3 regions of the Sphingomonas arantia genome follow, and region 2 is predicted to be linked to each of the others. Evidence: predicted binding sites of a transcription regulator. Region 2 holds the regulator's gene; each other region holds the start of a gene.
The links. Region 2 encodes LexA, which represses DNA repair genes until DNA is damaged. Its sites were predicted from a motif close to GTTCCNCNCTTGTTCT; they were not measured.

Region 1 (10,382 bases), on a different contig from region 2:
TAATGGGGCGGTATCCCATCTGTGCGAGGATGAGCCCGGCGAACAACCCGCAGGGGCCGGCGCCGATCACGACGGGGCGCGGCGTCGTGTTGCCGGGGGGGGCGTGCGCGACGAAGCGGTAGCCGGTGTCGGGCGTGCGGCGGACATGCGGATCGCCGGGGAAGCGCGCGAGGATCGCGTCCTCGTCCGCCACGGTGATGTCGACCGAGTAGACGAGCAGGATCGCGGTGCGGCGACGCGCATCGTTGGCGCGGCGCGCGATCGCAACGTCGAGGGGCACGTCGTCGGCCAGGCCGAGCCGCGCGCGGACGGCGGCGGTCAGGGCCTCGGGCGGATGGTCGAGCGGAAGCTTGATGTCGGAGAGGCGGAGCATGGCGGTGCCTTAGCGCCCCGGGGGCCGCGGGTAAAACGGAGGCTGTTGATTGCGCGGGGACTTTCGGGCGTGCCGGCCGTTCGGGTCGTAACAAGGGAGCAGACCATGGCCGAAGTCGACGAACCGCAGACCCCCGACAACAAGACGCCGCGCGCGGTGCGCCCGTGGATCATCGCGTTCGGGTTGATCGCGCTGCTGGCGGCGGGGACGATCCTGTACGTGTTCACGACGCGCTTTGGCCAGACCGCGACGCCCGGCGCGACGCCCGTGGGCGGGAGCCGGCCGAGCTCCTGAAGACGTCGGTTGAGAGACCGCCACTATGGTCGTCGCCCCGGCGCAGGCCGGGGTCTCGTTTTGGCTTGGGGGTCGGTTCGACCTGAGGGAGATCCCGGCTTTCGCCGGGATGACGGTTGGGCGTGCGGTCTGCTGAGGTTTAGGTGACGCCCTAAACCGCCGCAGCCTGCCAGAAGCCCGTCTTGCGTTCGTGCGTGCGGTGGAGTGCCGCGACGTAGGTGGCGTGGTCGGGCAGTGCGCCATAATCGTCGATGCGGGCGTCGGCGGCGGCGCATTCGCGGAGGTGGCGGCCGGCGTGGGCGTAGCGTGTGGCGCGGGCGGTGCGGAGCGTGAAGTCGATCATCGTGCGGCGGAGCAGGGTCGCGGCGAGCGGGTGTGCGGCGTCGAGCAGGTCGGCGGCGTCGGCCAGCACCTCGTAACGATCGCCGTCGAGGCTCTTCGGGCGTGCCATCACCATGCGCGCGGCGCGGTCATAGGCCGGCCAGGCGACCAGGAAGGCGAGCGCGGCGTGGGCGTCGGGGTAATTCTCGACCAAGGTCAGCGCGCGCTGTTCAGCCTCGAAATCGTCGAAATCGGGCAGGCGGCGGAGATGGTCGCGCAGGTGGCCGGCGTGGAGTGCCGCGGCGAACCGGTCCCAGCGGAACGCCTGCGCGTCGTCGTGGCGGCCGAGCGCCTCGAGGATGGCGAGCCGGACGCTGTCATATTCGGGCGGGACATAGGCGATCCGGCTGGTGTCGGCGGCGTCGATCGCGGCCATCGCCGCCTCCGCACGGCCGGCCTTGAGCAGGCGGCCGGCGATCGCGGTGGCGACCATCGGCTGCGCGCGGGTGCGGTCGGGTTGCTGCGCGATATAGGCGTCGACGTCGCCGGTGGCGTCGGCGATCCGCTCGCCCACGATGCGCGCAACCGCGGCGCGGCGGGTTGCGACGCGCGCGACGCTGCCGCCCGCCATGTCGGGGTCGTCGGGGTGCGGCGTGGCGACGGCCCAGGCGGCGACGCGGGTGTTCAGGCGGGCGAGGCCATCGGGACCGAGTGGGTCGGCGAGGGCGGCGACCAGCACGTCATACTGGCCGCGATTGGGGCCGGTGAGCGCGTCGAACGCGCGGTCGGCGAGGGTTGCGGGCGCGACGTCGGCGGCTTGGGCGAGGCGCGCGATGTCGGCGGTGGCGGCGCGGAACAGATCGATCAGCTTGCCGGCGCTGTCGTCGGTGCGTTCGAACACGCGATCGGCGAGTTTGAGGAAATCCCAGAGGAGGTCGTGCGCGGCGACGGGGTCGGCGGTGGCGAGCGGGCCGGTGATCGCGGCATGTTGCGTCGCGAGGTCGGCGATCAGCGCGCGGAGCTGCCGCCAGTCGAGGTTGGACCGCGCGCGGGCGATGGTGGCGAGCCGCTTGCGGACCTGCGTCGCGATCTCACCCGGGCCGGTGGCGTCGGCGAGTGCCAGGCGCAGGCGGCGCTTGATCGCGCCGTGGCCGGTCGAGACCTCGATCAGCAGCTCCGCCAGCGCGGGCGCGCCGAGCCGTTCGAGGTTGCGTGCGTTGAGGGTGGAGGAGGCGGCCATGCTGGGTTCTCAAGTGGCGTGGATCGGGGGCGGGTGCAACCTGGGGGTGTTTGGTGCTGGATCCCGGAGAGTTTACGTCTGGCCTCTTCGCATCTTACCGTTTGGATAGACGGGGTGTCCGGCCAAAGCCCCCCACCCAACCCTCCCCCCGGTGGGGGGAGGGCTATGCGGTCGTCGATGTGGAACGGGACTTCCTCCACCCATCGGGGGGAGGGTTGGGGTGGGGGGCTTGGCTGGGGGTGAGTTTGACTGCGGTGCGTCGGTCCGTACGAGTAGCAACGCAGCTCGTGGCATCGCCCCTGCCGGTTCATCGGACGGTCAGCATATCGGAGGCACCGAATGACCATGCGCGCGTGGCCGATCCTGTCGTTGCTGGTGTTGGCCGGCTGTATCCCCGCGGGGCGCGGGCCGGAGCGGCGGGCGCCCTCGCGGCGGCCGGCGGTGGCTCAGGCGGCACCCGCGCCGGCGTTGTCCGACGCGGCGTTGCGGCAATGCCAGGCGGATCTGCGCCGTGCCGGGGTGTCGTTCCAGGCGTTGCCGGACCGCAGTTTCGGGGGTGGGTGCGATGCGACCGCGTCGGTCAAGCTGGTCGCGATCGGGACGCCGATCACCAATCTGGGCGCGATGCGCTGTCCGCTGGCGCTGGCGTTCAGCCGCTGGGTTTCGCAGGTCGCGCAGGTCGAGGCGGAGCGGACGTTCGGCCAGCCGTTGCGTCGGATCGAGAGTTTCGGGACCTATGCGTGTCGTCCGGTGAACGGGCAGGCGGGGCGGCGGTTGTCCGAGCATGCGCATGCCAATGCGGTCGATATCAGCGCGTTCGTGCTGGCCGACGGGACGCGCTTTACCGTGAAGGACGGCTGGGGCGGCGAGGACGAGCGGGTGCGTGCCTATCTGCGCGCCGTGCATGATGCGGGGTGCCGGCGGTTCGGCGTCGTGCTGGGCCCGGACGCGAATGCGTATCACCGCGACCATTTCCATTTCGATATGGCGAGCGGGGGCTATTGCCGCTAAGAAGCCCCGCTTTCCCCCGCGGGTGGCCCCGCCGGGCCAGCAGGAACCCGCATGACCGATCGCTACATTCCCAAGCGCGTCTTCTCCCCCGCCCGCGAGGAGGCGGAGACCGCATCCAAGCAGGTGTCGACGCCGCAGACGTCGGATCCGGCGTATCGGCTGGCGTTCCAGGACCCCGATTTCCTGCTGCGCGAGGACCTGCGTTCGGTGCGCTTCCAGCTGGAGCTGCTGAAGCCCGAACTGCTGCTGACCGAGGCGGGGATCGGGTCGACCTTCGTGTTCTACGGGTCGGCGCGCATTCCGGAACCGTCGAAGGCGGCCGCACTGGTCGAGGCGGCGGGCGACGGGCCGCGCGCGAAGGTGGCCGCGCGGCTGGCCGAGAAATCGAAATATTATGACGAGGCACGCAAGCTGGCCGCGCTGGCCAGCGGGACCGCGCCGTCGCAGGACGGCAAGCGCCAGTTCGTGGTGTGTTCGGGCGGCGGGCCCTCGATCATGGAGGCCGCTAACCGCGGTGCGGACGATGTCGGCGCCGAGTCGATCGGGCTGAACATCGTACTGCCGTTCGAGCAGGCGCCGAACCCGTATGTGACCCCGAAACTGTCGTTCCAGTTCCACTATTTCGCGCTGCGCAAGATGCATTTCCTGCTGCGCGCGCGGGCGGTGGCGGTGTTCCCGGGCGGGTTCGGCACGTTCGACGAGACGTTCGAATTGCTGACGCTGATCCAGACCGGCAAGGTGACGCCGATGCCGATCCTGTTCTACGGCCGCGATTTCTGGACGCGGGTGATCGATTTCGACGCGCTGGTCGAGGAAGGCGTGATCGGCGCGCAGGACCTGGAACTGTTCCGCTTCGTCGAGACGGCCGAAGAGGGCTGGGCCGCGGTGCAGGATTACTGGGCCTCACGGGGCTGAGTCGACGCCCCCTGCCCTGATGGGTGGGGTGTTCCGGAATCTTTTTTCGAGTGCCGTTTCCCCCTCCTGTGCAGGAGGGGGATTTCCGGTCGTGCGCGGCCTGGAGTCCCGTTCCGGGGCGTTCCGGGTGGTTGACCTCGCATGGGAATTGAGGGAACATAAAGGGAACAAACGAGTCGTGTTCCCATGTCCGATATCAACCGAACCACAAGACTGGATGCATTGCGCGAGAGCGTGCGTGCGATCGAACGCGGGGGTGCCGAGCGGCGGCCGGTGCTGCCGTTCGGCGTGGCCGGGATCGACGATCGGCTGGCCGAGGGCGGGATCGCGGGGGCCGCGCTGCACGAGGCGGCGGGCGCGGATGCGGGCATGGGCGCGGATGCGGCGGCGACCTTGTTCCTGGCCGGGATCGCCGGGCGACTGACGGGGCAGGTGCTGTGGGTGGTCAGCCGGCGGGACCTGTTCGCGCCGGGCCTGCAACAGGCGGGGCTGCCGCCCGACCGGGTGATCTATGCCGAGACGGGGCAGGACGCCGACACGCTGGCGGTGATGGAGGAGGGGCTGCGCCACGGGTCGCTGGCCGCGGTGATCGGCGAGGCGAGCCGCGCCGGGCTGACCGCGACGCGGCGGTTGCAGCTGGCGGCGGAGGCGGGCGGCACGACCGCGCTCTTGTTGCGCCGGTGGAAACGGTCCGGGGCCGATCCGATGGAAGAACCGTCGGCGGCGGTGACCCGCTGGAAACTGGCGCCCGCGCCGTCCGCACCGTTGCCGGTGGCGGGCATCGGTCGGGCACGCTGGCAACTCTCGCTCGTCCGCCAGCGTGGCGGCGATATCTTCGACTGGACCGTGGAGGCCAATGATGCAGCGGGTCGTCTCGCTCTACCTGCCGGAATTCGCGATCGAGCGGGTGCGGCGGATCGACCAGCGGATCGGGCTGGAAACCGGGCCGGCGGGCGCTCAAGTGGGCGTGCGGCCGCCTGAACCCGCCGCGACGCTCCCGCCGGCCGAGGCGCGCGGCGAAGGCTGGCGCCCCGGCGCGCGCTGGGCCCGCAACAGCGGCGACCGGGTGCGCGAGAAACAGGCGGTGGTCGATGCGATCGCCACGCTGCCCGCGCACCAGCGCCCCCCGATGCGCGAACTCGGCCGCCGCAGCGAACCCGCACCCATCCCGTTCCGCGCCATGCCGCGCGACGAGGCGGGCGGCCTGCGCCAGGGTTGGGTGCCGCCGATGGTCGGGCGTGATGGCGGATTTGCGGCGGCGGATGGCGCGGCGGAGCTTCCCGGAGCGTGGGCCCAGACGGCAGCGAGGGCGAACATCGTGCCGTCGCCGACGTCCCATGAGTGGCGGGCGGCATCGCGTTCCGCGTCCGTGGGGACTGCGTCCGGCGGTGTGACGATAGATGCTTTGGCTTGCGATCAGGACGGCGCCGGCTTGTCGGCACGGGCGGGCACGGTTGTCATGGCAACCGATCGTCATCCCGGACTTGATCCGGGATCCAGAGTCACAAGCGCTGTTCCTTGCGTCCCTGGATCCCGGATCAAGTCCGGGATGACGCGGGGGGAGGGTGGTCCTTCCGTTCGCCCATCATCGCAGCGGACGTCTGAATCCGGTGTCACCCTGCCGGGGGCCGCAAGCAACGTCGTGGCTATAAAGTCCCGCGTTCGTGAGCAGGACGGCAACGAGGTTGGGATTGCACGCGGGAGTGATGGGGGGAAGGCAGGAGTCTCAAAGCTGGGTGGTGATGCAGGCGCGGTACGGGCGCCTGGGGATGATCGGAGAGCGGTAGGGTCCGCAGAACGCCAGCGTGCCGGGGGAACCACCGCAAACCGGAAGGGCGGCAAGCCCGTTGTGGCGAGGCCCGGCTATGATCGCGAGGGGGCGTTCTGGCAGACCGGGCGCGAGCTGGGGGGTGTGGTGAAGCGGGCGACGCGGGTGGAACCGTCCGTAGCGCGGGATGTGGGGGCGGCCGATGGTTCTGCGCCGGTGCCGCTTGTCCTGACCGTGCGGGATGGGGCGCGCGTGGTGGTGGGGCATGCGTGTCCGGCGGCGCGGGCGCTGGGGATCCGGGTGGGGATGGCGATGACGATGGCGCGGGCGATGGTGCCGGGGCTGGACGTGCGCGATGCCGATCCGGCGGGCGTGGCGGCGGACCTCGACCGGCTGGCGCTGTTCGCGCTCAAGCGTTGGACGCCGGGCGTGGCGGTGTCGGATGCGGACGGGTTGTGGATCGACCTGTCGGGCGTCGCGCATCTGCATGGCGGCGAGGCGCGGTTCTGTCGGCGGGTGCTGCGGTTCTGCGCGCGGCTGGGCTTTAGCGCGCGGATCGCGGTGGCGGGGACGGCGGGGGCCGCGCATGCGCTGGCGCGGTTCGGGCGGGTCGCCGCGCCGATGCTGGAAGGCGGGGCGGAGGCGGAGGCGCTGGCTCCGTTGCCGGTCGACGCGCTGCGGATCGAGGTCGCGGCGTGCGATCGGCTGCGGCGGCTGGGCGTGGAGACGGTGGGCGACCTGATCGCGATGCCGCGCGCGCCGCTCAACCGGCGGTTCGGGGGCACGGTGCTGCGCCGGCTGGACCAGGCGCTGGGCCGCGTGTCGGAGCCGATCGTGCCGGTGGTGGCGCAGGCGTTGCCGTCCGCGCGGTTGCGGCTGGTTGAGCCGATCGCGACGGCGGACGCGATCGCACAGGTGATCGGTGATCTGCTGGCGCTGCTGGTGGTGGAACTGGCCGCGCGCGGGCTGGGCGCGCGCCGGCTGGAGCTGCGGTGCGAGCGGGTCGACGGGCAGGCGTTGATCGTGCGGGCCGGCACCGCACGGCCGAACCGCGACGCGGCGCATCTGGCGCGGCTGCTGATCCCCAAGATCGAGACGATCGACCCCGGTTTCGGCATCGACGCGATGGCGATCCGCGCGGTGGCGAGCGAACCGCTGGGCGCGACGGCGATTGCGACGATCGGGGAGGATGCTGCGTCGGACCTGACGATCCTGGTCGATCTGGTGACCGGGCGGGTCGGGACGCATCGGCTGTTCCGGATGGGTGCGGTGGAAAGCGACGTGCCGGAACGCGCGCATGCCCGGGCCGCGCCATTGTCCCCGCCCGCCGCCTGGCCCGCTGCGTGGCCGCGCCCCGTGCGGTTGCTCGATCCGCCGCAGCGGCTGGACCATGTGACCGCGCTGCTGCCAGACCATGCGCCGCGCCGGTTCAGTTGCCGCGGCCATGTCCACGACGTGGCGCACGGCGATGGCCCGGAACGGATCTACGGCGAATGGTGGCGGCGCGCGGGCGAGGCGGACGCGGTGCGCGACTATTTCCAGGTCGAGGACGCCAGCGGCGCCCGCTACTGGATCTTCCGTCGCGGCGACGGCGTGGACGGCCGGACCGGCGACATGAGCTGGCATCTGCACGGCGTGTTCGCGTGAGTGGGCAGAGCCTGCTGATGCCCCGTCTTTCGACGGCGAGGAAGCACGACCATGTGCGGCCGCGAAGCGTAACGGATGCTCGGGACGGCCTTTATCATCGGATTATCCGATGAATGCCCGGTCATCCGCCATTCCGGACTTGATCCAGCAGCCAAAGTTTCACGCACCGCACTTGTGTTCCTGGATCCCGGATCAAGTCCGGGGTGACGTGGGGGGTGGGGCTACGGATGCGTGCCGGCTTCGGGCGGGGCGGGGTGGATTTTTCGGGGTGTCGCGGTTCGGTTTGTGTCCGACGGCGGGTTCCATGGTGCGACGGTGCCACGTCCGATGACCGGGGCCGGGTATCATGAGTTGCAGGTGACGACGCATTTCAGTTTTTTGCGGGGGGCGTCGTCGTGCGAGGAATTGTTCGCGCAGGCGCGGATGATCGGGTTGCCGGGGCTGGGGATCGTCGATCGCAATTCGGTGGCGGGGATCGTGCGCGCGATGGTGGCGGCGCGCGATACGGGCATGCGGATGGTGGCGGGGTGCCGGCTGGATCTGGTCGGCGGCACGTCGCTGCTGGTGTGGCCGGAGGATCGCGAGGGGTGGTCGCGGCTGACGCGGCTGCTGTCGCTGGGCAAGGCGCGTGCCGAACCGCGCAAGGGCGAGAAGGGGCAGTGTTTCCTGCACTGGGAGGATGTCGAGACGCATGCCGCGGGGTTGGTTGCGGCGCTGCTGCCTGACGGTGGTGCGGGTTATGCTGCACAGATTGCTGCGGGTAATGCTGCGGTTTACGGAGCCGTCCGGACTGCCGCCGACGATAACGCGCGGCTGCGCGGCGACGTGCGGATGATGGCCGATGTGTTCGGTGATCGCGCGCATCTGGTCCTGTCGCAGACGCGGCGGCCGGGCGATGCGTTGCGGCTGCACACGCTCGATACGTTGGCGCGCGAGCATGGCCTGACGTCGCTGGCGACGGGCGACGTGCTGTACCATGCGCCCGAAAACCGGATATTGCAGGATGTGGTGACGGCGATCCGCCACGGCCGCACGATCGACGAACTGGGGTTCCTGCGTGAACGCCATGCCGACCGTCATCTGAAGAGCCCGGACGAGATGGCCCGGCGGTTCGGCGATTATCCGGACGCGATCGCCGCCAGCGGTGCGATCGCCGAACGCTGCACCTTTTCGCCGACTGACCTGACCTATCAATATCCGGACGAGATCGTGATGCGCGGGCGCGACCCGCAGGCCGCGTTGCAGAGCCTGGTCGACAGCGCGCTGGACCGGCTGTTTCCGGAGGGGGTGCCGGAGGCGTACCGGGCGCTGGCCGATCACGAGCTGAAACTGGTCGGGAAGCTGAAATATGCGCCCTATTTCCTGACGGTCAATTCGATCGTCGCGTTCGCGCGGAGCCAGGACATCCTGTGCCAGGGGCGGGGATCGGCCGCCAATTCGGTCATCTGCTATGCGTTGGGGATCACGTCGATCGACCCGGTGAAGCATGAACTGCTGTTCGAGCGGTTCATTTCGGGCGAGCGGGCGGAGCCGCCGGACATCGACGTCGATTTCGAACATGAACGGCGCGAGGAAGTGATCCAGTGGATCTACGAGACCTATGGCCACCGGCACGCGGCGCTGACCGCGGTGGTGAGCCGGTTTCGCGCGCGGGGGGCCGTGCGCGAGGTGGGCAAGGCGCTGGGGCTGCCGGAGGATCTGACCGCGGCGCTGGCCGGGCAGGTGTGGGGGTGGTCCGCGGAGGGCGTGGGGGAGCGGCATGTTGAGGCGCTCAACCTGGATGCGGGCAATCCGCGGATCGCGTTGACGCTGGAACTGGCGCGGCGGCTGATCGGGACGCCGCGGCATCTGTCGCAGCATCCCGGTGGGTTCGTGCTGACCCGCGACCGGCTGGACGATCTGGTGCCGATCGAGCCGGCGGCGATGGTCGATCGGCGGGTGATCGAGTGGGAGAAGGAGGATATCGAGACGCTGGGGTTCATGAAGGTCGACATCCTGGGGCTGGGGATGCTCGGCTGCATGCGGCGCGCGTTCGACCTGCTGGCCGAGCATCGCGGCAAGCGCATGACGCTGGCGTCGCCGGAGATGCAGGAGGATTGCGAGAAGACGTTCGCGATGATCGCGCGCGCGGACACGCTGGGCACGTTCCAGATCGAGAGCCGCGCGCAGATGAGCATGTTGCCGCGGCTGAAGCCGAAGGTGTTCTACGACATCGTCATCCAGGTCGCGATCGTGCGGCCGGGGCCGATCCAGGGGGACATGGTGCACCCCTATCTGCGCCGGCGGGAGGGGAAGGAGCAGCCGGAGTATCCGAAGCCCGAGCTGAAAGCCGTGCTGGAACGGACGTTCGGCGTGCCGCTGTTCCAGGAACAGGCGATGAAGGTGGCGATCGTGGGGGCGGGCTTTTCCCCGACGGAGGCGGACGGGCTGCGGCGCGGGATGGCGACGTTCAAGTCCACGGGAGGTGTGGGGCGGTATCAGGACAAGATGATCGAGGGGATGGTGGCGAACGGGTATGAGCGCGACTTTGCCGAGCGGACGTTCAGGCAGATCGAGGGGTTTGGGAGTTACGGCTTTCCCGAGAGTCACGCGGCGTCGTTTGCGAAGATCGCTTACGCGTCGTCGTGGATGAAGTGCCATCATCCCGATGTGTTCTGCTGTGCGCTGTTGAATGCGCAGCCGATGGGGTTTTATGCACCGGCGCAGATCGTGCGGGACGCGCGCGATCATGGGGTGCGGGTGCTGCCGCCGTGTGTGAATGCGAGCCGGTGGGATACGGTTATGGTTGGGGGTGAGCGGGCTCCCTCTCCCCT
Region 2 (10,382 bases):
CCCGAACGTGCCGCTTCACGCGCCACGCCCGCCGCCAGTGCGCCCAGATCCCGTCGCGCGGCAACGTCAGCACGAAGCCGGTCACGCTGTGCACCAGCCACGCCAGCGCCACGCCGCCGAGCAGGATCAGCCCCACCCGCCCCGGCATGAACAGCGAACTGTGCAGCGTATGGACGAACGGCAGCACCGTTGCCCGATCGAGCATCAGCGCCCCGTAACGCCGCCGCCCGTTGATCGCCCCCGTCGCCGGATCGACGAACATCTGGTCATACTCGCGCACCGCCGCGGCCCCCGTCACCGGGTCGGGCTTCCAGTCGACCCAGACGTCCAGCGCGCCCACCGTCCCGATTGGGATCCAGCGCGCTTCCACCCGCGGGTCCGCCGCCGCCACCCGGTCCGCGATCGCCTGAGGCGGCAGCGCCGCCCCCGGCGTCGCATGCCACAGCGCGGGGTTCAGCCACGCGTCCAGTTCCCGCTCGAACACCAGCACGCTGCCGGTCAAGCCCAGCAGGAAGAGCCACAACGCCAGCGCCAGCCCGACATAGCGGTGCACCCGCACGAACGCGCCGCGCACACCGGGACCGCCACGACTCATGCGAGCGTCACTTGCCTCAGAACCGCCGCGTCAGCGTCGCAATCACCTGCCGCGATTGCCCGAAGAAGCAGCCCACATCGCCCGTACACCGGCCCGCGTAGCGTTTGTCGAGCAGGTTCGTCCCGTTCACCGCCACCCGCCAGTCGCCCAGATCGTAACGCAGCACCGCATCGAACAAGGTCGACCGTCCCGTATTGTACACCGTCGACACGAACGGCCCCGGCAACGCGCCCGGACTGTTCGACAGATACCGCACGCCGCCGCCGAGCCCGAACCCACTCAGCGCCCCGTCGCGGAACGAATAGTCGACGAACGCCGAAGCCTTGTGCTTCGGCTGCCCGAACAGACCCGCACCGACCTGCCCCGCGACGTTGCTCCGCGTCACCTTCGCATAGGCATAGGTATAGGACGCGTTGATGCTCAGCCGGTCGCGGATCCGCGTCACCGCCTCCAGCTCGACTCCCTTGATCGTCGCCTGCCCCGTCTGGACGTTGAACACCACGTTGGTCGGGTCCGGCGTCACGACATTGTCCTGCCGCAGGCGGTAGACCGCCGCCGTCGCGAACAGCTTCACGTCGGACGGCAGCCCGCGCGCGTCGTACTTCACGCCCGCTTCCCACTGCTTCCCGCTCGTCGGATCGAACGCCCGCCCGTCGAGCCCCTGACCCACGACCGGCTGGAACGACGTGGCGTAGCTGACATACGGCGCCACACCCGAGTCCGCGATGTAGGACCCGCCCACACGGTAACTGAACTTGTCCTGCTTCGCGGTCGACGGCACCGCACCGGCGTAGTTCGTCGTCCGCGTCCAGTCCTGCCGCCCCGACAGCGTCAGCACGAACTGGTTATATTTCAGCTGGTCCTGCACATAGACCCCGGTCTGGCGCAGCCGCTGGTCGGTCGACGGCGTCAGCGCCGGCGTCACGATCGTCCCCTGGCCATACACCGGCGCGAACAGGTCGATCGACGAGGCCGGCCCGAACCCGAACGCCGACGCCTCGCGGTAATTGCGGTAGTCGACACCCACCAGCAGGCTGTGCTGCACCGGCCCGGTCCAGCGCGTCGCCTCCAGCCGGCTGTCCACTGCGAACTGCGCGACATCGTCCTGATACGGGAAGTTCGACCGCGTCACGGTGCGATTGTCGGCGCCCAGCCCGCTGGCATAGATCGTCCGCTGGTCCTCATGATATTCCGACCAGCGCGCATTCTGCGTGAACCGCGTGTCCGCCCCGAAATCATGGACCAGCTCGTACCCGGCCGAAAACTGGTTGCGGCGGTAACTGTTATAGTCCGGCTCGCCCAGGTTCACGCTGCGCGGCACCTCCCCCACCGGGTTGTCGCGCAGCACGCCCAGCACCGGCAGGAACCCGTTGGTATCGCCGTCGATCCGGTCGTGCTGATAATGGCCCAGCCCGGTCAGCACCGTGTCCGGCCCGATATCCACCGCCAGCGCCGGCGCGATATACGCGCGCTTGGCGTGGACGAAATCGGTCTGGCTGTCGCGGTCGCGGTACAGCCCCGTCACCCGCGCCCGCACGCCATCGGTCAGCGCGCCTGTCACCGTGCCCGCCGCCTGCTTGAAATCGTCGTTCCCGTACTTGACCTGCAACTCGCCGCCGAACCTCGCGTCCGGCCGCCGGCTGGTCAGGTTGTACAGCCCACCCGGCGGGTTCGTGCCGTACAGCACCGACGCCGGACCTTTCAGCACCTCCAGCGACTGGAACCCGTACAGGTCGATCCCGACATTGCTGATCGACGCGCTCACCGGCGCCTGCAGCCCGTCGATATACTGCACGGGCACGAACCCGCGCACCGTCAGGAAATCGTAGCGCAGGTCCGGCCCGTAATTCTCGCCCGTGATGCCAGCGGTGTACCGCACCGCCTGCTGCACATCGATGAAGTTCAGCAGGTCGATCTGGTCGCGCGTCACGACCGACACCGATTGCGGTACCTCGATCAACGGCGCGCTTGTCTTGGTCCCGACACTCGTCGTCGCCGGCACGAAATCGGGCGCGATCACCACGACGCTGTCCGGCACGTTCTCCGGATCGCCCGCCTGCGCCCAGGACGGAGCAGCGATCGCGGTCGTGAGCAGGATCAGGGCGGTTCGGGCAAGGCGGGTGTTCATTCCCGCCACCTGCCCTTGTTGCGAATGAAGATCAATAGCGGGTAGATGCAAAAAACCGCTGCGCAGGCGGGGTGACGCATCGCTGCAACATTGGTAGGTCCGCGCGCATGATCCTCGTCATCGACAACTACGACAGTTTCACCTGGAACCTCGTCCACTATCTCCAGGAACTGGGGGCGGAGGTGGAGGTGGTCCGCAACGACGCGATCGGCGCTGGCCAGGCGATCGGCACCGGCGCGGACGCGTTCCTGATTTCGCCCGGCCCGTGCACCCCGAACGAGGCTGGCGTCTCGCTCGATCTGGTCGCCGCTGCCGCCGACGCGGGCAAGCCCTTGCTCGGCGTCTGCCTCGGCCACCAGGCGATCGGCCAGTATTTTGGTGGCCGCGTCGTCCGCGCGGGGCAACTGATGCACGGCAAGACCTCGCCGATCGACCATGACGGCAGCGGGCTGTTCAACGGCCTCCCCACCCCCTTCGTGGCGACGCGCTACCATTCGCTGGTGGTGGAGGACGTGCCCGACACGCTCACCGTCAACGCCCGCACGGCGGACGGCGTCGTGATGGGGTTCGCCCACCCCACACTCCCGATCCACAGCGTGCAGTTCCACCCCGAAAGCATCGCCACCGAACATGGCCACGCCATGCTCGCCAACTTCATGACGATCGCCGGCCTGCCCGTTCGCGAGCGGTCATGACGACGCTCCGTCTGCTTCCCGACACGGACAGCCCGCTCGACCACGCCACCGCACTCGCAGCATTCGGCGACCTGCTCGACGGCCGCGTGCCCGATGCGGAGGCCGCCGCCTTCCTCACCGGCCTGACGGTGCGCGAGGAAACCGCGATCGAGATCGCCGCCGCCGCACAAGCGCTGCGGGAGCGCATGATCCCGGTCCAGGCACCCGCCAACGCGATCGACGTCTGCGGCACCGGCGGCGACGGCAGCCACAGCCTCAACGTGTCCACCGCGGTCGCGATCGTCGTCGCGGCCTGCGGCATCCCCGTCGCCAAGCATGGCAACCGCGCCGCCTCGTCCAGCGCGGGCGCCGCCGACACGCTGGAGGCACTCGGCCTCGATCTCGACCGCGCCTCGGCGATCGCGGAGGATACGCTCGGCACGATCGGCATCGCCTTCCTGTTCGCGCAGAAACATCACCCCGCGCTCGGCCGGCTCGCCCCCGTCCGCCGCGCGATCGGCCGCCGCACGATCTTCAACCTCATCGGCCCGATCGCTAACCCGGCGCGCGTCCGGCGCCAGCTGATCGGCGTCGCACGGCCCGACTTCCTGCCGACCTATGCCACCGCGCTCCGCCTGATCGGCGTGGACAGCGCGATGATCGTCGCGGGTGACGAACCGCTCGACGAGCTGTCGGTCTGCGCGCCCTCCACCGCGATCCGGATCGGTGCCTGCGGCGACCGGACCGAACGCATCACCCCCGCCGACGCGGGCCTGCCGACCTACGGCCTCGACGACCTGCGCGGCGGCGATCCGGCCTACAACGCCGCGGCCCTCACCGCGCTGCTGGCCGGCGCGCCCGGCGCCTATCGCGACGCGGTGCTGCTCAACGCGGCCGGCGCGCTGATCGTCGCGGATGCCGTATCGGACTGGACCGACGGCGTGGCACTGGCGGCCGACGCGATCGATTCCGGTCGCGCCGCAACTTTGCTCTCGCAATGGATCGCCGCCTGATGTCCGACCGCCTCCGCGAAATCTGCGCCACCACCCGCACCCATGTCGCCGCGATGAAGACCGCGCTGCCGCCCTCCGAACTGGACGCCCGCATCTCCGCCGCCACGCCTGCGCGCGGCTTCCGCGCCGCACTCGATGCAAAGGTCGCGGCCGGCGGCTACGGCCTGATCGCGGAGATCAAGAAGGCCTCCCCCTCCAAGGGGCTCATCCGCGCCGATTTCGATCCCCCGGCCCACGCCCGCGCCTATGCCGCAGGCGGGGCCGCCTGCCTCTCGGTCCTGACCGACCGGCCCTATTTCCAGGGCGACGACGCCTATCTCGTCGCCGCCCGCGCCGCCGTGACGATCCCGGCGCTGCGCAAGGATTTCATGGTCGACCCGTGGCAGGTCGCCGAAGCCCGCGCGCTCGGGGCCGACGCCATCCTCATCATCGTCGCCGCGCTCGACGACGCACAAATGGCCGAAATCGAGTCCGCCGCGATCGACCACGGCATGGACGTGCTGGTCGAGGTTCACGACCGCACCGAACTCGATCGCGCGCTGGTGCTGCGCAGCCGGCTGATCGGCGTCAACAACCGCGACCTGCGCGACTTCTCGGTCGATCTGGCGCGCACCGAGGAACTGGCCGCTCACGTCCCCGCCGGCACCACTTTGGTCGCCGAAAGCGGCATCACCGGCCCGGCGGATATCACCCGCCTCGCCGCGCACGGCGTCCGCTGTTTCCTCGTCGGCGAAACGCTCATGCGCCATGCCGACGTCGAATCGGCGACCCGCGCGTTGCTGACCCCATGACCACGCTCACCCATCTCGACGACCGCGGCGCCGCCCGCATGGTCGACGTCACCGCAAAGCCCGACACCCGCCGCTCCGCCACCGCCAGCGGCCACATCGCGATCGCCGCGCCCGCGCTGGCCGCGATCCGCGACGGCGCGGTGGCGAAGGGCGACGTTCTGGCCGTCGCGCGCATCGCCGGCATCATGGCCGCCAAGCGCGCCTCCGACCTCATCCCGCTCTGCCACCCGCTCCCGATCGGCGGCGTCACGGTCGACCTTGCACTGGCGGAGGGGGGCATAACCGTCACCGCTACCGTCGTGACCACGCACGGCACCGGCGTGGAGATGGAAGCCATGACCGCCGTCTCGGTCGCGCTCCTGACCATCTACGACATGGCCAAGGCCCTCGACCGCGGCATGACCATCGGCAACGTCCGCCTCCTCGCCAAATCCGGCGGCCGCTCCGGCGACTGGCATGCGGAATGATTGCGCGTCGCCAAGGCTCCGTTCGGTTTGAGCCCGGCGTTAACGACACCCAAAGCCACACGCCTCCCATCCCCCCCGTTCGGTTCGAGCTTGTCGAGAACGGGTCACCACCCACCGCGCCGTTTGGTTCGAGCCTGCCGAGAACCCTGCGCGAAGTTCTCGACAGGCTCGAACCAAACGGCGTGTCACGTCACGGGGCTGCCCAAGCATGACCCTCCTCCCCGTACCCGAGGCCCTCGCCCGCCTGCTCGCCCTCGCCCCCGCGCCTGAGACCGAACAGGCCCCGCTGCTCGCGGCACTCGGCCGCACGCTCACCGCCCCGATCCACGCGGTCCGCACCCAGCCCGCGGCCGATCTGTCCGCGATGGACGGCTACGCACTCCGCTTCGCCGAACTCGGCCAGCCGCTGACCGTGGTGGGCGAGGCCTCTGCCGGCGCCGCCCCCTTCGCCATCCATCCGGGCCAAGCCGCCCGGATCTTCACCGGCGCCGCCGTTCCGCAAGGCGCCGACGTCATCCTGGTCCAGGAGGAAGCCGCGCGCGACGGCGACCGCCTGACCCTCAACGGCGAAGGTCCCCCCGCCCCCGGCGCGCACATCCGCCGCAAGGGCTATGATTTCTCCGCGGGCGAGCAACTGATCCCCGCCGGCACCGTCGTCACCGCCGCCGTCATCGCGCTCGCCGCCGCCGCCGGCCATGCGACGCTACCCGTCCCGCGCCGCCCGCGCATCATCATCCTGTCCACCGGCAACGAACTGGTCCTGCCCGGCCAGCCCGTCACCGGCGTCCAGCTGCCCTCCTCCAACGCCCCGATGCTCGCCGCGCTGCTGGCGCGCCTGCCCGTCGACGTCGAGGATCGCGGCATCGTGCGCGACGATCTCGCCACAATCACCGACGCCTTCCGCGACGCCGCCCGGACCGCCGACATCATCGTCACCACCGGCGGTGCCTCGGTCGGCGATCACGATCTCGTCCGCCCGGCGCTGATCGCCGCGGGGGCGGAGATCGACTTCTGGCGGATCGCGCTCCGCCCCGGCAAGCCGCTGCTCGCCGGTCACATCGGCAAGACCATCGCGCTCGGCCTCCCCGGCAATCCCGGATCCGCCTATGTCACCGCGCTCCTGTTCCTGCTGCCGCTCGCGGCGCGCTGCGCGGGTGCGGAACATCTGCTGCCACAACCGCACGACATGCGGCTCGCCGCCCCCCTCCCCGCCACCGGCCCGCGCCGCGACTATGTCCGCGCCTTCACGCGCGACGGGCAAGCGCATCCCATCCTGGGCCAGGACAGCGCCGCCCTCCGCCGTCTGCCCGAGGCGGACCTGCTTATCCTGCGCGAGGCGCAGAGTTCGCCCGTGGACGCCGGCACCGTTGTCACAACGATTCGCATCGCTTGACAGCACCGTATACTGTTCCTACACGTTCCCCGTTCGTTCCTTCGAAGGGGTCCTGCGATGCTCACGCGCAAGCAGCACGAGTTGCTCAGTTTCATCAGCGACCGTCTTGGTGAAACCGGCGTATCCCCCTCGTTCGAGGAGATGAAGGAGGCGCTCGACCTGAAATCCAAGTCCGGCGTCCACCGGCTGGTCAGCGCGCTCGAGGAACGCAACTTCATCCGCCGCCTCCCCAACCGCGCTCGCGCGCTGGAGGTGATGCGCCTGCCCGAAGGCATGAAGTCGCTCGCCCCCACGCCGCGCCCCGCCGCCGCCGCGCCGGCCGCACCGCGCGCACCGATGCCGGTGCTGGCCGCCGCCAACGACGTGCTCGAAATCCCGCTCCACGGCCGCATCGCCGCCGGCGTGCCCATCGAGGCGATCGAGGGCCAGACCATGCTCTCCGTCCCCGCCGCCTTGCTCGGCCCCGGCGAACATTATGCGCTGGAGGTCTCGGGCGATTCGATGGTCGAAGCCGGCATCCTCGACGGCGACTACGCACTCGTCCGCCGCCAGGAACAGGCGCACGAAGGCGACATCGTCGTGGCGCTCGTCCACGAACACGAAGCCACCCTCAAATATTGGCGCCACGAAGGCGGCATGGTCCGCCTCGACCCCGCCAACCGCGCCTACGACCCTCAACGCTACGCCCCCGACGAAGTCCGCGTCCAGGGCCGCCTTGCGGGCCTGCTGCGGCGCTACTGAAGCTAACGGTGGGTCGGGCAGAAGGCGCGAACCGCGGCTGATAAGTCTTGCGAGGGCGGCAGGCCGGGAGGGCGCGCCAACCGCCTCCCGTTCGGTTCGAGCCTGTCGAGAACCCTGTGCACACGAGATACGCGACCTACCGAAGCGGCACCGCTCCCCACGCCCCCTGCCACCCGCCGCCCCCAACCCCGTCCATCCCGAGCGAAGTCGAGGGGCCCCGTCGAGCGCAGTCGAGAAGCCAACGGTACCTCCGGCACAACGCTTGCAGGAAACGATAGGCCGGTCGGGCTCGAAGCCCACAAAGGCGCGTACGATTGTTGTGATGCGGAAAGGGCAGGGCAACCGACCGGCTTAGCCTCGCTGACCCCGCCAAAACCCGTTCGTGCTGAGTAGAGACCGAGTAGCGCCCACGGCGCGTATCGAGGCCTCGCATCGAAGCATGGTCCCAAACGCAGGGCAGATCCTTCGATATGGGCCTTCGACTGCGCTCAGTCCCTACTCAGGACAAACGGGTAGAGTCGCGGAGCCGTGCTTAGCTCGCGGAGCCAAGCATCCAGTATCATGACGCCAAACCGATCACCGCCCTGGCCTCTCAACATCGTTACTGATCACCCGACCCGACCGCCGCTCCGAATCGCGAGGTCGCGCGGTTCCACCCGACCAAACCGCAGCTCTCTGCCCAAACCGGCCAGCACCCCGCCGCCCATAACGCTTCCGCACCACCACCGCCGGCACCCAGGGATGCGCATCCCCCGCCTGCCGTACGGTCCGCACCGCCCCACGCTCCAGGTCGATCGCCAGCCCCCCGGTCCGCGCCAGCAACCCGCGATCCGCGCGCAGCCAGCGCGGCCGACACGTCCGCGGCAGATACCGATCGCTCACCACGATATCGGCCGCCCCACACGCCCGGTTCATCTCCCCGATCTCGACCAGATACGCACTCCGCGTCGCGAGCAGCCGCCAAGTCCGCCCACCGCGCACGATGTCCGCCACGCACAGGTCCGCGCTGCACGCCCCGCCCGCCACGCTCTCGAACTCGATCGCCTCGTCGCTCACCCCGGCATTCTCACCGAGCAGGCTGCGCACATAATCCCCCGCCCGCGGCCGCAGCAGCGCGAGCGACACGTCGTCCCCACGCAGCGCCAGATGCCGCCCGTCGCCGGTGACCAGCAGGTCCGGCGCCGGCGTCGCCAGCGCCCACACCGCCCCCAGCACCAGCGGCACCAGCCCCAACCGCCGCACCCATGTCCGCCACAGCGCGATCCACAGCCCACCCGCCACCATCGCCGCATAGGCCCCGTCCGGCATCGCGGGCAGCGCCTGCACCGACCCGGGCGCCGCCGCCACCGCGCGCGCCAGCCACAGCAGCGCATCGGTCGCCAGACCGGCGATCCACCACACCGGCCGCCCCAGCCCGACCGCATCGAGCACCAGCGCCACCGCCTCGGCCGGCATGATGACGAACGTCGTCAGCGGGATCGCGACGATATTGGCCGCCGCGCCGTACAGCCCGGCCTTGTGAAAATGATACAATGCGATCGGCATCAGCGCGATCTCGACCACGATCCCGGTCGCCAGCAGCATCAGCAGCGCCCGCCCCCACCGCCAGCCAAGCCCAGCCTCGCTCGGCGCGGACAGCCGCCGCGCCACCGGCCACTCCGCAAACGCCACGATCGACGCGACCGCCGCAAAGCTCAGCTGGAAACTCGCCCCCGCCACCGCCTCCGGCCACAGCAGCAGCACGAACAGCGCGCCAGCCGCCACCAACCGCAACGTCACCGCCTCCCGCCCGATCGCGATCCCCGCCAGCACCAGCATCGCCGCGACGCACGACCGGATCGTCGGCACCTCCGCCCCGGTCAGCAGCGTATAAGCAACTCCCATCCCCGCCCCGCCCGCCGCGGCGATCAGCGGAAGGGGCAGCCGCAGCGCCGCCCAGGGGCTCAGCGCCAGCAGCCGCAGCACGATCAGCATCGTCGCGGCCACCACCGCGGTGACGTGCAGCCCGCTGACCGACAGCAGATGCGCCAGCCCGCTCCGCCGCATCGCCTCCGCGTCCTCCAGCGGCAGCGCGCCCTGGTCGCCCGTCGCCAGCGCGGTCGCGAAACCGCCCGCCGCGCCCGGCAACCGCGCCTGGATATGGGCCGACATCCGCGCCCGCACTCCGGCCAGCCCGTCGCGCGTCACCGGCGCGGCCTGCACCACGCGAATCCCCGGTAACGCCTTCCCTGTCGCGCCCAGCCCCTGGAACCACGCCGTCCGCGCAAAGCTGTACCCGCCCGGCACCGCCGCATCGGCCGGCGGCATCAGCCGCGCCCGCAACGCAATCCGCGCCCCCGGCGCCAGCCTGGCCGGCACATCCGCATCGGCAATGTTCACCCGGATCCGCGGCGGCAATGTCGCACCCGTCCCAGCATCCGGCACCAGCACGACCCGCACCAGCGCCCGCGCCGGCAACGGATCGACCTTGACCACCCGCGCCTCGAACGTCGCCACCGTCGTGCGCGCCAGCACCGGTGCCGCCACCCGCTCCGCCCGCGCCCAGATCAGCCCGCAACCCAGCGCCGCCAGCCCCGCGAA
Region 3 (10,382 bases), on a different contig from region 2:
ATGGGTGTCCATCATCGCCTGCACCGGCTTGCGGGCGGGAAGGCCCAGGACGCCGAGCTTGCCGAGCACCAGCAGCGCGAGGAGCGGCGGCATCATCGAGCCTTCGGCGTAATGGAGAAACTGCCGGTAGCGGAGCGCCGCGTCACGGTTGCCGGGTGCGCCGAGCCGTCCCCCTGCCCGTTCGACCAGATACTCTACGATCGCGCCGGTTTCGGTGATGACGCGGCCTTTGTCGACGATGACCGGGGACTTGCCGAGCGGGTGGACGGCCTTGAGTTCGGGAGGGGCCAGCATCGTCTTGGGATCGCGTTCGTAGCGCTTCACCTCGTAGGCGAGGTCGAGTTCCTCGAGCAGCCAGAGGATACGCTGCGACCGCGAATTTTCGAGGTGGTGGACGATGATGGTCATTTTTGGCGGGCCTGTGGCTGCGGGGTGACTGCGGGGTTCGGGGGTGACGGGGCAAAGACGATGGCGATCGGAGTCCGTGTAGGAAAGCGATGTCCTACGGTTTCGCGGTCGGACGATCCGGCGCGGCGACGACCCGATTTCCGGGCGTCATGAGCAAAAGCGATCTCGGCCCGAAAAAGATGCGGGGGGGGTCTGTGGGGGCTCAGGATTTCGCAGTTTCGGCGAGGAGTCTCTCGAGTCGGTCAGCGTTTTCCGATGCCGGTGCTGATAATGATCGGCGCGCGGCAGTGATCGATACGGCGATCAACGGCGAGATAATGGTTGGCCGGCGGAAGGTCGGCCAGCTTCTGGGCCTTGCCGGATTTCGAGTCGGCGGTCTTGCGGACTTCCATTTCCTGGCAGTGTTTGGGGTCTGCGCCGATCGACGGCGTCGGCAGAACCGGTGGCGCGGCGCTTGCGGCGATGGGGGCAAGTGTCAGCAGCAGGGGCAGGATACGCATGGCGTGTTCCTCTGGTTGGTAACCGGAGAATGACGCGGATCGGGTTTCCCTACAAGTCGGGTTCCGCCCGATACCAAACCGGCCGCGCCTCCTGGTGGAAGCGCGGCCGGGTGGTCGGTCGGAGGGGCGAAGATCAGTCCTCTTCGGGTCCGGTCATCATCTGTTCGGCGACGCCGGCTGCGTTGTCGCGGATCGCCTTTTCGAGGCGGACGGCGACGTCCGGATGCTCCTTAAGGTAGGTCTTCGAGTTCTCGCGGCCCTGGCCGATGCGGATCGAGTCGTAGCTGAACCAGGCACCGGACTTCTCGACGACGCCGGCCTTGACGCCGATGTCGAGCAGCTCGCCCATCTTGGAGATGCCTTCGCCGTACATGATGTCGAATTCGACCTGCTTGAACGGCGGCGCGACCTTGTTCTTCACGACCTTCACGCGGGTCGTGTTGCCGACGATTTCGTCACGGTCCTTGATCTGGCCGATGCGGCGGATGTCGAGCCGGACCGAGGCGTAGAATTTGAGCGCGTTGCCGCCGGTGGTCGTCTCGGGCGAGCCGTACATCACGCCGATCTTCATGCGGATCTGGTTGATGAAGATGACGAGCGTCTTCGACCGGCTGATCGAGCCGGTGATCTTGCGGAGCGCCTGGCTCATGAGACGAGCTTGGAGGCCGACATGGCTGTCGCCCATCTCGCCCTCGATTTCCGCGCGGGGCACGAGCGCCGCGACCGAATCGACGACAAGCACGTCGATCGCGTTCGACCGGATCAGCGTGTCGGTGATTTCTAGCGCCTGCTCGCCATTATCGGGCTGCGACACGATCAGTTCGTTCGTGTCGACGCCGAGCTTGCGGGCGTAGCTGGGGTCGAGCGCATGTTCGGCGTCGACGAACGCGGCGGTGCCGCCCGCCTTCTGCGATTCGGCGATGACGTGGAGCGCCAGCGTGGTCTTGCCCGACGATTCGGGGCCGTAAATCTCGATCACGCGGCCCTTGGGCAGGCCGCCGATGCCGAGCGCGATGTCGAGCCCGAGCGAACCGGTGGAGACGGCTTCGATTTCGACCGCTTCCTTGCTGCCCAGCTTCATCGCGGAGCCCTTGCCGAATGCGCGATCGATCTGCGCCAGCGCGGCGTCGAGCGCCTTCTGCCTGTCCATGTCGGCCTTTTCCTTCTCGGATCCGATAAGCTTCAGTTGCGCCGCCATGGTGTCGATCCCCGCATGTCAGGTCCAGTCCGGACAGGACTTTCCATGTACGCGCTTTGTTCTGTTGGAACAAGTAGGGAACGGCGCCGCGTTGGCGGTTTGTTGGAGTGTGGTCGTGGTTTCGTTTCGCACAGTCGGGCGTGGATAAGAAGCGGGATCCCGGATCAAGCCCGGGATGACGATGTATGGGACCTGTTCCATCGGCCGCGCGGATCGGCTAGCGGCGGCGCGAAGGAGAGCGCCGATGTCCGCCAACCGGGTTACCGCATGACGCGGACGTCGCCGATGCAGCGCGCGCTGGTCGCGGGCTTGCTGGGGCTGGTGTCGGCCACCGGGTTCGCGCCGCTGGGGGCGTGGCCGCTGACGATCGGTGCGCTGGGGGGGCTGCTGTACCTGCTGACCCAGGCGCACGGGGTGCGGCAGGCGGCGGCGATCGGCTGGTGGTTCGGGCTGGGGCAGTTCGCGCTCGGGCTGAACTGGATCGCGACGGCGTTTACGTATCAGGCGACGATGCCGGCGTGGCTCGGCTGGCTCGCGGTGGGGCTGCTGTCGATCTACCTCGCGGTGTTTCCGGCGATCGCGGCGGCGGTCGCGTGGCTGGCGGGCGGACGGCGGACGATGCCGCTGATCTTTGCGTTCGCGGGCATCTGGCCGCTGACCGAGTGGGTGCGGGCGTCGCTGTTCACCGGGTTTGCGTGGAACCCGCTTGGGGTTGCATGGATGGGCCTGCCGACGGCGCAGGCGGCACGCTATATCGGGACCTACGGGCTGTCCGCCCTGATGGTGCTGGCGGGCGGTGCGGTGCTGGCGGCGGCGTTGCGCAAGCCGGGGACGACGGCGGCCGCCGCGGTCCTGCCGCTCGCGCTGTCGCTGACCCCCACGCCGGCGGCGCGCGACACGGGCCGCGCGATCCATGTGGTGCAGCCGAACATCGACCAGGATGCCCGCAACGAGCCCGACTATGCCTATGACGGGCTGCTGAAACTCGGCGCGCTGTCGCATCGGCCGGCTGCGGATGCGCCGCCGCGGCTGCTGTTCTGGCCGGAGGCGGCGGTCGAATATTATCTGGAGACCGACCGGCTGGCGCGCGAGGCGCTGACCGGGCTTTTGCGCCCCGGCGACCTGCTGGTGACCGGCGGGACGCGGCTGGAACGTGACGACCGGGACAATGTGATCGGGGCCCGCAACAGCCTGTTCGTCATGGATGCGCGCGGGCGGTTGCTGCACCGTTACGACAAGGCGCATCTTGTGCCGTACGGCGAATATCTGCCGATGCGCGCGCTGCTGTCGCCGATCGGGCTGTCGCGGCTGGTACCGGGCGATATCGATTTCTGGCCGGGTCCGGGGCCGCGATCGTTCGCGCTGCCGGGGTTCGGCAAGATCGGCGTGCAAATCTGTTACGAGATCATTTTCTCCGGCCATGTGGTGGATCGCGCGAACCGGCCCGACTTCATCTTCAACCCGTCGAACGATGCGTGGTTCGGCGCGTGGGGCCCGCCGCAGCATCTGGCGCAGGCACGGTTGCGCGCGATCGAGGAGGGGTTGCCGGTCGTGCGTGCGACGCCGAACGGCATTTCCGCGCTGATCGATCCCGCCGGGCGACTGGTCCGCACGATCCCGACGCACCGCGCCGGCGCGATCGATACCACCCTGCCCGCGCCGTTCGCGGCGACGCCGTTCGCGCTGTTCGGCAACCTGTTGCCGCTCATGGTGGCATTGGCACTGTTGGCCATTGCCGCGATTGCGCGGCGGTCGAAGCGCGGCTAAGGCAGATATAAGGATAGCTTTATATCTTTATATGCGGTGTCTTCTACGACGCCCGTTCTACTGGAAAGGCTGCTTTTACCCATGCGCGATACGTTCCTGTTCACTTCCGAAAGTGTCTCCGAAGGCCATCCCGACAAGGTTGCCGACCAGATCTCAGATGCGGTCGTCGACCTGTTCCTGGGCAAGGACGCGCAGGCGCGCGTCGCGTGCGAGACGATGGTGACGACGCAGCGCATCATCCTGGCCGGCGAAGTCCGCGGCGAAGGCATGATCGACACGGCCGGCAACTGGTCCGCCGGCGCGCTTGACGAGATCGAGGCCGCCGCGCGCGAGACCGTGAAGCGGATCGGGTACGAGCAGGAAGGGTTCCACTGGCAGACCGCCGATTTCGCGAACCACCTGCATCCGCAGTCGGCGCACATCGCGCAGGGCGTGGACGAGAGCGGCAACAAGGACGAAGGCGCCGGCGACCAGGGCATCATGTTCGGTTACGCGACCGACGAGACGCCCGACCTGATGCCCGCGACGCTGTATTACGCTCACCGCATTCTGGAGAAGATGGCGGAGGATCGCCACAGCGGCGCCGCACCGTTCCTGGAGCCGGACGCCAAGAGCCAGGTGACGCTCGAATATCAGAACGAGAAGCCGGTCCGCGCGACCGCGCTGGTCGTGTCGACGCAGCACGGCAAGGGCGCCGATCAGGCGATGCTGCGTGACTATGCCAAGGGCGTGATGGCCGGGATCCTGCCCGAGGGCTGGATGCCGGGCGACGAGTCGATCTTCGTCAACCCGACCGGGCTGTTCGAAATCGGCGGGCCGGACGGCGACGCGGGCCTGACCGGGCGCAAGATCATCGTCGACACCTACGGCGGCGCATCCCCGCATGGCGGCGGCGCATTCTCCGGCAAGGATCCGACGAAGGTCGATCGTTCGGCTGCCTATGTGACGCGCTACATGGCGAAGAACATCGTGGCGGCGGGCCTGGCGCGTCGCGTGACGATCCAGCTGAGCTATGCGATCGGCGTGGCCGAGCCGCTGTCGCTCTATGTCGACACGCACGGCACCGGTCAGGTGGACGAAGCGGCGATCGAGCGCATCCTGCCGCAGCTGGTGCGCCTGACGCCGAAGGGCATTCGTACGCATCTGAAGCTCAACGCGCCGATCTATGCGCGGACCGCAGCCTACGGGCACTTCGGCCGCCAGCCGGACGGCGACTTCTTCACGTGGGAGAAGACGGACCTGGTGGAAGAGCTGAAGCGCGCTTTCTAAGGCCGGCTTCATTGCGGACCTGATGCGGGATCCGGGGTGGCGGGCTTTGGCCTGTCACTCCGGATCCCGTTTCGTTTCGGGCGAAGTCGGACGCGCCTTCCCCTTGCCCTCGTCGTCGGCTAACCGGCGCGGTCATGGAAGATCCCACGACGCTTCGCCGGCTGTACGGCCGCCGCACCGGACATAAATTGCGCGAAGGCCAGGCCGGGCTGGTCGAGCGGATGCTGCCCGAGCTGGCGGTGCCGGAGACCGGACCGATCGATGCGGCGATGCTGTTCGGCGACGACCGGCCGATGCAGGTCGAGATCGGGTTCGGCAAGGGCGAGCATCTGGCGGGCCAGGCGGCTATGCGGCCGGACCACGGTTTCATCGGGTGCGAGCCGTTCCTCGACGGGGTCGTCGGCGCACTGATGAAAATCGATGCGGACGGGATCGACAATGTCCGGCTGCACATGGGCGATGCGCTCGACGTGCTCGAGCGGTTGCCCGATGCCTCGCTGGAGCGGGTGTATCTGCTGCACCCCGATCCGTGGCCCAAGGCGCGCCATGCCAAGCGGCGCTTCATGAACGCCGGGCCCGTCGACCGGATCGCGCGGAAGCTGAAGCCGGGCGGTGAGTTCCGGTTCGGGACCGACCACCCGGTCTATGTCCGCTGGGCCATGATGATCATGGACGAAAGCCCGGATTTCGAATGGCTGATCGACGGACCGCAGGATTTTCTCGTCCGCCCGGACGACTGGCCGGAGACACGCTATGAGCAGAAAGCCCGCAGCAAGGGGCACGAGGTCTGGTACTTCCGGTACCGGCGGCGCTAGTGGTGACGGCATGAAGACGTTCGTGACCGTCCTGCTCGCCGCGCTAATCGGTGCGGTGGGGTTCCACCTTTATTATCTGTCCGCCGCGCGCGACGAGCGGTGCGCGTGGGATCACCGTGTCGGCTGGCGGTCGAGCGATGCGTGCCGGATGCATGCGGTGCCCGCGCAATATGATCGCGCGGCGCAGAAGAAGCTGGATGCGCTGATCGACGACGTTCGGTAGGTGCCGTCATCCCGGATCGGGTCCGGGATGACGGTGTCGCGCCTTACCCCTTCGGTGTCAGGCGCAGCAGGCGGGCGTTGGGGCCGTCTTCCAGCACGTAGACCGCGCCGTCGGGGCCCTGTTCGACCTCGCGGATGCGGGCGCCCATGTCGTAGCGCGCGGCCTCGCGGGCGGTGGTGCCGTCGATCGCGACGCGGATGAGCGCCTTCGACGACAGCCCGCCGATGAACGCATTGCCGCGCCATGCGGGGAACAGTGCGCCGGAATAGATCATGAGGCCGGCGGGCGAGATGACCGGGTTCCAGCTCGCCTTGGGTGCCTCCAGGTCCGGGCGGGTCGGATGGTCGGGGATCGGGCGGCCGTCATAATGGTCGCCGTTCGACACGAGCGGATAGCCGTAGTTGCGGCCGGGCAGGATGAGATTGAGCTCGTCGCCGCCCTTCGGCCCCATCTCCTGCTCCCATAGATTGCCCTTCGCATCGAACGCGATGCCGAGCAGGTTGCGGTGGCCGTAGGTCCAGACCGCGGGGTCGAACCCCTTGGCGGCGAGCGGGTTGCCGGGCGCAGGCTTGCCGTCCGCGGTCAGCCGCAGGACCTTGCCGAGCGTCAGCTTGGGGTCCTGCGCGGGATCGAACTTCTGCCGTTCGCCGGCGGTGAAGAACAGATGCCCGTCCGGCGCGAACGCGATGCGGCCGGAATAATGGCCGTTGCCGTCGACCTTCGGCGTGCGGAACAGCGTCTCGACGTTGTCGAGACGAGCGCCCTTCGCGTCCTGCACGAAGCGCGCGCGGGCGAGGGCAACGCCCTTGCCGCCGGCACCGGCCTCCGAATAGCTGAAGTAGAGCATGTCGGTGCCGGGGCGGAACACGACGTCCATCAGCCCGCCCTGCCCCCCGTCGTCGACCTTCGGCACGCCGGCGACCGAGCGCGCCGCGGCGTTCGGGCCGATGGGGAGATATTTGAGCGTTCCGGCCTTCTCGGTGACGAGGAAACCGCCGCCGGGCGCCGGCGTCATCGCCCACGGGCTGTCGAAGCGCGCGACCTGCGTTTCGGTGAAGTCCTTCGCGGCGAACGGCTGTTCCGCGGTGATCGGTGCTTGTGGGGAGGCAGTCTGGGCGGCAACGGCGACCGCGCCGCCGGCGGCGAGCAACAAGGCGAGGGTGAAGCTGGTGGTCGGTACGCGCATGACTGTCTCCCGGCAGTTTGGTTGGATGCGAAACTCCGCGGCCCCACTTTATGTTGCAGTCTTGCCGCCCCCGGTCGTTTGGCGTAGAGGAAATTCATCTTCTCGACATTGGTAACTTTGGCGAGGTCGGATCCCCCCGGGTCCGGCGATACGGACGCATGCATGACGCATGAAGAGCGCAGGAGCATCGATGGCGGATATCGCCTTGTTGAACAGTCTGATCGAACCGGAGGCGCAGGCCTTGGGTCTCGCACTGGTGCGCGTGCAGATGAACGGCGGCAAGTCCGACCCGACGCTGCAGATCATGGCCGAGCGGCCCGACACCCGCCAGCTGGACCTGACGGATTGCGAGGCGCTGAGCCGCCGCATCTCCGACATGCTGGACGAGAAGGACCCGATCGAGGAGGCGTACCGGCTGGAGGTGTCGTCCCCCGGCATCGACCGGCCGCTGACCCGCCTGAAGGATTTCCAGGACTGGGCGGGCTTCGATGCGCGTATCAAGCTGGTCGAGCCGCGCGACGGGCGCAAGCAGTACGAGGCGTCGCTGAAGGGCGTCGATGGCGACGACGTGCTGTTGTACGTCGAACGCGTCGGTGAACTGACGCTGCCTTTTACCGGTATCGCATCTGCCAAACTTATCTTGACCGACGCGCTCCTCAAGGCCACGGCCCCGCTGAACGCGGACGGCGCCGACGAGATCGTCGAACTGGACGCCGATGACGGCGTCGAACCCACGCAGGAAGGATAGTCCGATGGCCACCGCCATTTCCGCCAACAAGGCCGAGCTGCTCGCCATCGCCGATGCGGTCGCCAAGGAAAAGCTGATCGATCGCGAGATCGTGATCGAGGCGATGGAAGACGCCATCCAGCGCGCCGCCCGTACGCGGTACGGCGCGGAGAACGACATCCGCGCGAAGATCGACACCACCGCGGGCGACCTGCGCCTGTGGCGCGTCGTCGAGGTCGTCGAGCTGGTCGAGGATTATTTCAAGCAGGTGAGCGTCGCAGACGCGCAGAAGCTGCAGGCCGGCGCGGTCGTGGGCGACTTCATCGTCGATCCGCTGCCCAACATTGAATTCGGCCGCATCGCGGCACAGGCCGCCAAGCAGGTCATCTTTCAGAAGGTGCGCGATGCCGAGCGCGACCGCCAGTATGAAGAGTTCAAGGACCGCGCGGGCGAGATCATCACCGGCGTGGTCAAGCGCGTCGAGTTCGGCCATGTCGTCGTCGACCTGGGCCGTGCAGAAGGCGTCGTGCGCCGCGATGCGCAGATCCCGCGCGAAGTCGTCCGCGTCGGCGACCGCATCCGTTCGCTGATCCTGCGCGTCGCCCGTGAAACGCGTGGTCCGCAGATCTTTCTGAGCCGCGCGCACCCCGATTTCATGAAGAAGCTGTTCGCGCAGGAAGTGCCCGAAATCTACGACGGCGTGATCGAGATCAAGGCCGCCGCGCGCGATCCGGGCAGCCGCGCCAAGATCGGCGTCATCAGCCACGACAGCTCGATCGATCCGGTCGGCGCCTGCGTCGGCATGAAGGGCAGCCGCGTGCAGGCCGTCGTGCAGGAAATGCAGGGCGAGAAGATCGACATCATCCCCTGGTCGCCCGACACCGCGACGTTCGTGGTGAACGCGTTGCAGCCGGCGCAGGTCAGCCGCGTCGTGATCGACGAGGAGGACAGCCGCATCGAAGTGGTGGTGCCCGATGACCAGCTGTCGCTCGCCATCGGCCGCCGCGGCCAGAATGTGCGGCTCGCGTCGCAGCTGACCGGTTCGGCGATCGACATCATGACCGAGGCGGATGCTTCGGAGAAGCGCCAGAAGGAATTCGTCGAGAATAGCGGCCTGTTCGAGAAGGAACTGGACGTCGACGAGACGCTGGCCCAGCTGCTGGTCGCCGAGGGCTTCTCCAGCCTGGAAGAAGTCGCCTATGTCGAGGTCGACGAGATCGCCGCGATCGAGGGTTTCGACGAAGAATTGGCGTCCGAGTTGCAGAACCGCGCGCAGGAAGCACTCGACCGGCGCGAGCAGGCCAACCGCGAAGAGCGGCAGGGCATGGGCGTCGAGGACGCACTGGCCGACCTGCCTTACCTGACCGAGGCGATGCTGGTGACGCTGGGCAAGGCGGGCATCAAGACGCTCGACGACCTGGCCGATCTGGCGACCGACGAGCTGATCCTGAAGAAGCGCGTCGAACCGCGCCGCCGCACGCCGAGCACCGATCCCGAGAAGAGCGGCATTCTGTCGGAATATGGCCTGACCGAAGATCAGGGCAACGAGATCATCATGGCGGCGCGCGCGCACTGGTTCGAGGACGAAGAGCCTGCGGCCGAGGCTTCGGAAGAGGCGCCTGCGAACACAGCCGTGGAGGACGACGCCTGATGCCGTTCGTCGACATCAAGGTCGCCGGGCCGCTGACCACCGAGCAGAAGCGCGGGCTGGTAGAGGACGTGACGCGTTCGCTGGTCGAGCGTTGCGGCAAGAACCCGGCGACGACGCACATCGTCATCACCGAAGTCGCGACCGAGAATTGGGGCAACAACGCCATGCTCGTCATGGATCGCAAGCCGCGGGAGGACGCAACCGCGGATGTCCCACGATGATCGCCCCGAGTTCGTAAATCATCGCGATGCGCCCCCGCCTGAAACGGCGGGGGATGTGCGTGCGCCTTACCCAGTAGAGGGAACGGAGTCCGGTGGTCCGGACGCCGATGTCACGGTTGTGCCCGGGACGTTGCTGAGCACGGACGTGGGTTCGGATGCCGAGCCCGAAGAAGATACCAAGGCCAACAAGCATGATCCCGAGCGGCGCTGCATCCTGTCGGGTGTGCGCGCGTCGCGGGAGAAGCTGATCCGGCTTGCGCTCGGCCCCGACGGGTCGATCGCGCCGGACGTGCGGGCGCGGGCGCCGGGGCGTGGGGCGTGGATCGGGGTGGACCGGACGACGCTGGAGACGGCGCTGGCCAAGGGCAAGCTGAAGGGTGCGCTGTACCGCGCGTTCAAGACGCAGGCGTTGACCAT

Region 1: ACFSGX_RS03175 (ImuA family protein) is a predicted target of LexA. The motif match lies at 4,308-4,323, and genes of this name have one in related genera.
Region 3: recA (recombinase RecA) is a predicted target of LexA. The motif match lies at 2,173-2,188, and genes of this name have one in related genera.

The regions. Positions count from the first base shown of each region.
Region 1 is NZ_JBHUGS010000001.1:649,069-659,450, forward strand. It holds gene ACFSGX_RS03150 (NAD(P)/FAD-dependent oxidoreductase) at 1-373, opposite strand, end outside; gene ACFSGX_RS03155 (hypothetical protein) at 479-667, shown strand; gene ACFSGX_RS03160 (DUF6880 family protein) at 819-2,228, opposite strand; gene ACFSGX_RS03165 (extensin family protein) at 2,568-3,239, shown strand; gene ACFSGX_RS03170 (LOG family protein) at 3,291-4,154, shown strand; gene ACFSGX_RS03175 (ImuA family protein) at 4,341-5,135, shown strand; gene ACFSGX_RS03180 (Y-family DNA polymerase) at 6,004-7,569, shown strand; partial or broken gene ACFSGX_RS03185 (error-prone DNA polymerase) at 7,897-10,382, shown strand, end outside.
Region 2 is NZ_JBHUGS010000003.1:5,972-16,353, forward strand. It holds gene ACFSGX_RS11500 (PepSY-associated TM helix domain-containing protein) at 1-595, opposite strand, end outside; gene ACFSGX_RS11505 (TonB-dependent siderophore receptor) at 612-2,723, opposite strand; gene ACFSGX_RS11510 (anthranilate synthase component II) at 2,831-3,418, shown strand; gene trpD (anthranilate phosphoribosyltransferase) at 3,415-4,410, shown strand; gene trpC (indole-3-glycerol phosphate synthase TrpC) at 4,410-5,201, shown strand; gene moaC (cyclic pyranopterin monophosphate synthase MoaC) at 5,198-5,668, shown strand; gene ACFSGX_RS11530 (molybdopterin molybdotransferase MoeA) at 5,877-7,061, shown strand; gene lexA (transcriptional repressor LexA) at 7,119-7,802, shown strand; gene ACFSGX_RS11540 (ComEC/Rec2 family competence protein) at 8,379-10,382, opposite strand, start outside.
Region 3 is NZ_JBHUGS010000002.1:389,081-399,462, forward strand. It holds gene ACFSGX_RS07575 (glutathione S-transferase family protein) at 1-408, opposite strand, end outside; gene ACFSGX_RS07580 (hypothetical protein) at 651-908, opposite strand; gene recA (recombinase RecA) at 1,042-2,106, opposite strand; gene lnt (apolipoprotein N-acyltransferase) at 2,374-3,873, shown strand; gene metK (methionine adenosyltransferase) at 3,955-5,142, shown strand; gene trmB (tRNA (guanosine(46)-N7)-methyltransferase TrmB) at 5,277-5,957, shown strand; gene ACFSGX_RS07605 (hypothetical protein) at 5,968-6,180, shown strand; gene ACFSGX_RS07610 (PQQ-dependent sugar dehydrogenase) at 6,224-7,366, opposite strand; gene rimP (ribosome maturation protein RimP) at 7,557-8,114, shown strand; gene nusA (transcription termination factor NusA) at 8,119-9,744, shown strand; gene ACFSGX_RS07625 (tautomerase family protein) at 9,744-9,965, shown strand; gene ACFSGX_RS07630 (DUF448 domain-containing protein) at 10,111-10,382, shown strand, end outside.